Linked DNA regions of Hahella chejuensis KCTC 2396. The protein of the gene in region 1 interacts with the protein of each later gene in a pairwise test. Links are inferred from orthologs where the notes say so. Each region holds a gene or a part of one and is shown on either strand. Other genes may lie near its edges. The genes, in order: cysE and cysK.

The links.
Region 2: the proteins of cysE (region 1) and cysK interact in binary tests that used the Escherichia coli proteins (3 or more experiments, as listed by UniProt). The link is inferred for Hahella chejuensis KCTC 2396 from one-to-one orthologs.

Annotation. Positions count from the first base shown.
Region 1 is NC_007645.1:4,591,585-4,594,797, forward strand. The notes cover bases 148-3,037. They hold cysE (serine O-acetyltransferase), read right to left. Parts: upstream 2,029-3,037; coding sequence 1,267-2,028; downstream 148-1,266. Other genes in these bases: HCH_RS19935 (IscS subfamily cysteine desulfurase), read right to left, coding at 148-634; iscR (Fe-S cluster assembly transcriptional regulator IscR), read right to left, coding at 709-1,188; trmJ (tRNA (cytosine(32)/uridine(32)-2'-O)-methyltransferase TrmJ), read right to left, coding at 2,041-2,814; HCH_RS19955 (inositol monophosphatase family protein), read left to right, coding at 3,033-3,037. Also shown: more of HCH_RS19935, read right to left, coding at 1-147; more of HCH_RS19955, read left to right, coding at 3,038-3,213.
Region 2 is NC_007645.1:2,689,755-2,693,067, reverse strand. The notes cover bases 183-3,172. They hold cysK (cysteine synthase A), read left to right. Parts: upstream 183-1,189; coding sequence 1,190-2,155; downstream 2,156-3,172. Other genes in these bases: HCH_RS11865 (VWA domain-containing protein), read right to left, coding at 3,044-3,172; HCH_RS11870 (class II glutamine amidotransferase), read right to left, coding at 2,227-3,030; HCH_RS11880 (AAA family ATPase), read right to left, coding at 184-1,026. Outside these bases: HCH_RS11885 (vWA domain-containing protein), read right to left, coding at 1-128; more of HCH_RS11865, read right to left, coding at 3,173-3,313.

The DNA.
Region 1 (3,213 bases):
CTTTAGGCCCATATATTTTGTGCGCACAACAAGACAACAAGTCGACTGGCATGGTCTTCATATCGACAGCCAACTTGCCCACGGACTGCGCTGCATCCACATGAAAAAAAGCTTGATGCCCACGCAACAGCTCACCAATCGCCTGAATATCGTTAACGCTACCCAGTTCATTGTTGGCATGCATTAGAGAAACGAGAATTGTATCGTCGCGCAATGCATCTTTAACTGACTGTAAGCTGATCACCCCATCCCTGCCTGGCTTCAGATAAGTCACTTCGTAACCTTGTCTTTCCAGGTAAGCGCAGGGGTCCAGCACAGCTTTGTGCTCTATCGCGCTGGTAATAATATGGCGGCCTTTTTCAGCATAGCGACTCGCCACGCCTTTGATGGCGAGGTTATCCGCTTCTGTCGCGCCGGAAGTCCAGACTATCTCTCGAGGGTCGGCGCCAATCAGATCCGCCACTTGGCGACGCCCTTTTTCCACCATCTCTTCTGCACGCCAGCCGTAAATATGCGAACGAGACGCCGGGTTGGCGAAGACCCCATCCAGCGTCAGGCAATGGCTCATCGCCTCAGCGACCCTCGGATCCACAGGCGTGGTGGCGGCGTAGTCGAGATATATAGGTTTCTTCATTATTTCAATTATCCCTATCCAGGTACTTCAGCGCTCCCCGCGCCTGCTTTATCAATGACACGAGCGAAATCAGGTTAGCCGATATCGACCAAAGAAATTCCTGCTTCGCCCGCTCGTTTTCTTTCAGTCTGCCTCTCAGCAATTTCCTGCACCGCCCGACTGGCGACCAGCTCTTCGAGACTGATACTACTGAGATAATCATGAATACGTTCGCTGAGGTCCTGCCATAAATGATGGGTCAAACAAATTTCGCCCCCCTGACAGTCCCCTTTTCGCCCACATCTCGTTGCATCAATAGATTCGTTAACCGCCTCAATGATTTCAGCCACCGCCGTCTCACCGAGCGGGCGCGCCAACTTATAACCACCGCCAGGCCCCCTCACACTGGACACCAGACGGCTACGCCTCAGTTTGGCGAACAATTGCTCAAGATATGAAAGCGAGATGCCCTGACGCGCCGAGATATCCGCCAGACTGACAGGGCCGCTATTACCGTGCAGCGCCAAATCCAGCATGGCGGTCACCGCATAGCGGCCTTTGGTGGTCAAGCGCATGATCAAACCCCTAAATAATTTAGGGCATTATGAAATGACCCTGCAAACTGATCAAGTATTAGGAATTAAACCAGCTAACTACTTATCTTCGCGAACGCACTCAAAGTCCTCACTCTTCAGAGGAGGCAGCTCACCATTGCGATATTCCACATCCAACTTGTGCAGACATTTGCACATAGACTCCAGACGATCATCCACCGCCTGCATATGATCCAGCATCGCGCGAATGGAGCGCGCCACCGGATCAGGCATCTCCTCGCTCAATCCATATGCGTCAAAGCCCATTTTCTCTTCCATGGCTTTACGGCGACCTGCTTCCGGCTCCGCTTTCTTGACAATCACCCGTCCTGGAATGCCCACCACTGTCGCATTAGCCGGCACTTCCTTGGTCACCACAGCATTGGAGCCCACTTTTGAGTTATCCCCCACCGTGAACGGCCCCAAAATTTTGGCGCCAGCGCCGACAACCACGCCATTTCCCAGCGTAGGATGACGTTTGCCTGCATTCCAACTGGTGCCGCCAAGGGTTACTCCCTGGTACAAGGTGACGTCGTCGCCAATTTCCGCCGTCTCTCCGATCACTACCCCCATACCATGATCAATGAAAAAGCGGCGACCGATTTTCGCGCCCGGATGTATTTCGATCCCTGTCATCCAGCGACTCAAAGAGGAAAGAAAGCGCGCCAGCCACTTCAATCCCTTTTTCCACAACCAGTGACTCACGCGGTGCGCCAGCAACGCATGCAGACCGGGGTAGCAAGTCAGCACCTCAAAGGCGTTTCTGGCCGCCGGGTCCCGGTGAAAGACACTTCTTATGTCCTCTTTTAACTGTGCTAACATGATTCGCCCCGATTATTTCTTTTGCCAAGTTCCCGCCATTTTCTGCGTGGACCTTAGAATGCCCCGCAGAATGTTGATTTCCATCTTATCCAAACGCGCACGCTGGTATAGCCGCCGCAACCGCGACATCAATTGTCTGGGATTTTCCGGATCATGGAATTCGATATCGACCAGCGTTTGCTCCAGATGAGCCAGATAGCGCTCAATCTCGTCCGCTGTCGCCGCCTCAACATCCCACCCCGCATCCCCGGGACCGTCCAATCTCTGGATATATGATTGATTCTCTTCGTTTTCAAGCAGCCACCGCATGTGAAGCTCATAACAAATCACTTGCGCAGCCATCGCAACATTCAAAGATGAATAGTCTGGATTTGAAGGAATATGCACATGCAAATGACAGCGTTGCAGCTCGTCATTGGTAAGGCCCCGCTCTTCACGCCCAAATACAATCGCCACATCGCCTCTGGTCGTCGCCACGCGATCGTAAACATCATCCGCCAGGTCACGAGGATTTCTTACAGGCCAGGGGATACTTCGACCTCTTGCGCTGGTTCCCACCACCAACACGCAACCGTCTATCGCCTCTTCCAAACTCGCGACCACTTGAGCGCTCCCCAGAACATCCAAAGCTCCAGATGCGCGACTTGTTGCATCATCATCTGGAAATCGATCCGGCTCCACCAGAACCAATCGAGACAGCCGCATGTTTTTCATCACACGGGCTGTAGCGCCGATATTACCGGGATGAGAGGTGTTGACCAGCACAATACGGACGTTTTCCAGCATTCTCACACCTTTTTAAAAGTGCGCAATGGTAGCAGAATTGCACGCAAATGCCTCCCCCTACCAAGACTGAAACATCGCCATAGTCCCGCTTTCTGGCGCGTCCCGCGACCTTTTCTATAATTTAACCCGTAAGTAGATTTCTGGGTGTGTTTACATGACGGAGTTGCTATCATTAGCGCCCTTTTTAAAACCGTTCTTTACAAAGTAGTGATCAAACCATGCAGCCAATGATTAATATTGCCTTGCGCGCAATTCGCTCGTCCAATGAGCAAATCAACATGATTCTTGAGCGTGAAGAGTTATCTTTTACCGATCCGGAAAAGCTAAAGAGAGTCATTGCACGCGTTGACGCCGCTTTCTACGACAACCTGTCCCGCGCCCTGCAACGGGCCTACCCTA
Region 2 (3,313 bases), 1.9 Mb from region 1 along the record:
AGATAGTAAAAGTCATCCATATCCGCAAACGCCAGTCCCTGCTGCAGAGCCTCCAGCAGGTCGAGCAGCTCCCGCAGGGAAGCCGGCACTTTGTTCTTGCGCAACGTCAGGAAGAAATCAATCAACATATAGGTGTCCTCCTCTGCTCGGGGCCGCAATGATTGCGTCCGTTCATTGCCGCAATCAGCCTTTTCTGCGCGTCATGAACGCCAGTTTCTGCAAAAGGTGGACGTCCTGCTCGTTCTTCACCAGCGCGCCATACAGAGGAGGAATCGCCTGGCTGGGATCGTGGTTGCGCAATACGTCTTCAGGCAGATTGTCCGCCATCAGCAGTTTGAGCCAGTCGATCAGTTCAGAGGTGGAAGGTTTTTTCTTCAGCCCCGGCACTTTGCGTACGTCAAAGAAAACATCCAATGCATCCTTCACCAGCGAGCGCTGTATGCCTGGGTAATGCACGTCGATGATCGACTCCATGGTGTCTTTGTCGGGAAAGTTGATGTAGTGGAAGAAGCAGCGTCGCAAGAAAGCGTCAGGCAACTCTTTTTCGTTATTGCTGGTGATGATGACGATAGGCCGGGTAGTGGCGCGGATTCGCTCCTGAGTCTCGTAAACGTAGAACTCCATCTTATCCAGTTCCAGCAACAGGTCGTTGGGGAACTCGATATCCGCTTTATCAATTTCATCAATCAACAGCACCGATTGCTGCTCGGACACAAACGCCTCCCACAGCTTGCCTTTCTTGATGTAATTGCGAATGTCGTGAACGCGGTCATCGCCCAACTGGGAGTCGCGCAGGCGCGAAACCGCGTCGTACTCGTACAATCCTTGCTGGGCCTTGGTGGTGGACTTGATGTGCCATTGAATCAACGGCGCGCCCAGGGCTTCCGCCAGCTCTTCCGCCAGCATGGTTTTGCCTGTGCCCGGTTCGCCTTTGATGAGAAGCGGCCGCTGTAATCGAATGGCGGCGTTCACCGCCAATTGCAGATCGTCAGTGGCGACATAGTTCTTGGTGCCGGAAAACTTCATGTGTGAAACCTTGTTAGTTGTGTGAATGCGTCATTATTAGAGGAGTTATAAGCGGATATATTACCCGAAAACATTCAAATATTTCATGCCAGCCGCTAAGCTATCTCTCACGCTCGCAATGTTATGGCCGGGGAAATCTACTTAATCTGCAAGGAGATAAATAATGAACGTCTACGAAGACAACTCCATGTCCATCGGCAACACGCCGCTGGTGAAGCTGAATCGCGTCACCAAAGGCAACGTGTTCGCCAAAATTGAAGGCCGCAACCCGGCCTACTCCGTGAAATGCCGTATCGGCGCCAACATGGTATGGGATGCGGAGAAATCCGGTCGCCTCAAGCCAGGCATGACGCTGGTTGAGCCTACCAGCGGCAACACCGGCATCGCTCTCGCCTTCGTCGCCGCCGCGCGGGGCTATAAACTGATCCTGACCATGCCCGCCACCATGAGTCTGGAGCGCCGCAAGGCGATGAAAGCCCTGGGCGCGGAAATCGTATTGACCGAAGGTCCCAAAGGCATGAAAGGCGCGATTGAGAAAGCAGCGGAAATCGTCTCTCAGGACCCGCAGCAACACCTGATGCTGCAACAGTTCGACAACCCCGCCAACCCGGAAATTCATGAAAAGACCACCGGGCCGGAAATCTGGCGGGACCTGGAAGGGGCAATCGATGTTCTGGTCGCAGGCGTCGGCACCGGGGGCACGATTACCGGCGTATCCCGCTACATCAAGAACGCCATGGGTAAAAACATCACTTCCGTAGCCGTCGAACCTACCGCTTCTCCCGTTATCACCCAGACCATCAAAGGTCAGGAATTACAACCCGCCCCTCACAAAATCCAGGGCATAGGCGCAGGTTTCGTACCGAAAAACCTGGATCTGGACATGGTTGACCTCGTTGAGCAGGTCACCAACGAAGAAGCGATGGAAATGGCTCACCGCCTGATGCGTGAAGAAGGCATCCTCTGCGGTATCTCCTGTGGCGCAGCGGCGGCCGTTGCGGTCCGTTTGGCGGAGCGTGACGAATTCAAAGACAAGAATATCGTGGTTATCCTGCCGGACAGCGCTGAGCGTTATCTGTCCACTGCTTTATTCGACAACTTCTTTACTGAAGCGGAAAACGTGCAGTAAACAACAAGCGCCGGCCTTTGCGCCGGCGTTATAACTTTCTTGGCGGGTTCACTCTTAGCGAGACAACACGCTCAAGTATCAGCAAGCTTAACCGCCCCTTCTTCATACCATCTGGCGGCGACTTCGCCATCTCTAAAAGCGATTAATTCCCCGGGGCGCATTTGTCGCCATTCTTCATCGACGGTCAACGGCTCCGTGACGATCATAGTGACTTTGTCGGTGGGGTTGGTATGTTCTTCGAAGTTCACCCGAATCTCACCATCCTCCAGGGAAGCGCAGCCGAAAGGAGCCTGTCGGGTGATCCAATGCAATTTGGTTGAGCAGTAGGCAAACAGGTACTCCGAGTTGGTGAAAAGCATGTTGAACACGCCTCTCGACGTCAACTCCAGGCAGTTCCGATACAACCTTCCCCCCAGGCATTCCAGGCTGGAGAAGTCATTGCAGCCGCTGGCGACATCCTCCAGCAGCCAGCAAAACGCATGCTCGCTGTCGGTTTCTCCCACCGGACGAAAACGTCCCAGCGGCAGGTCCTGATAGGATTTCAGCTGGCCGTTATGGGCGAAGCACCAGTAATAACCGCCCAGTTCGCGAATAAAGGGATGGGTGTTTTCCAGGCTGATGTCGCCGACGTTGGCTTGCCGGATGTGGCTGATGACCGTGCGGCTTTTAATCGGATACTGACTGATAAACCGCGCAATTTCCGAGGTGGCGCTGGGATTGGGGTCACGAAACTCACGCAGCCCCTTGCCTTCATAAAAGGCGATGCCCCAGCCGTCTTTATGCGGCCCGGTCTGACCGCCGCGAAACATCAGACCGGTCCAGGAAAAACAAATATCCGTCGGCGCATTCGCGCTCATTCCAAGAAGTTGGCACATGTTCAGAAGTTAACTACTTTTTGTCTTCGTCTTCCGATCCGGCGGGGAGGTCATCGGTATCGGATATATCAAAATCTTCCAGGTTGAACTCGTCATCCATGTCTTTAGCTTTTTCATTGGAAGCCAGGATCTCGTCAGCGAGCGCCTCGGCATCGGTCTCTTCAGAGTCGGATGAACTCATGGGCGGTTCCGCATCCTCCTCTTTTTTCGGCTCCGCTTCTTCCTCCATGCCGAATTCCATGTCGTCCGCCTCACTCATCATAGAGGGTTCTTCAGCGACATC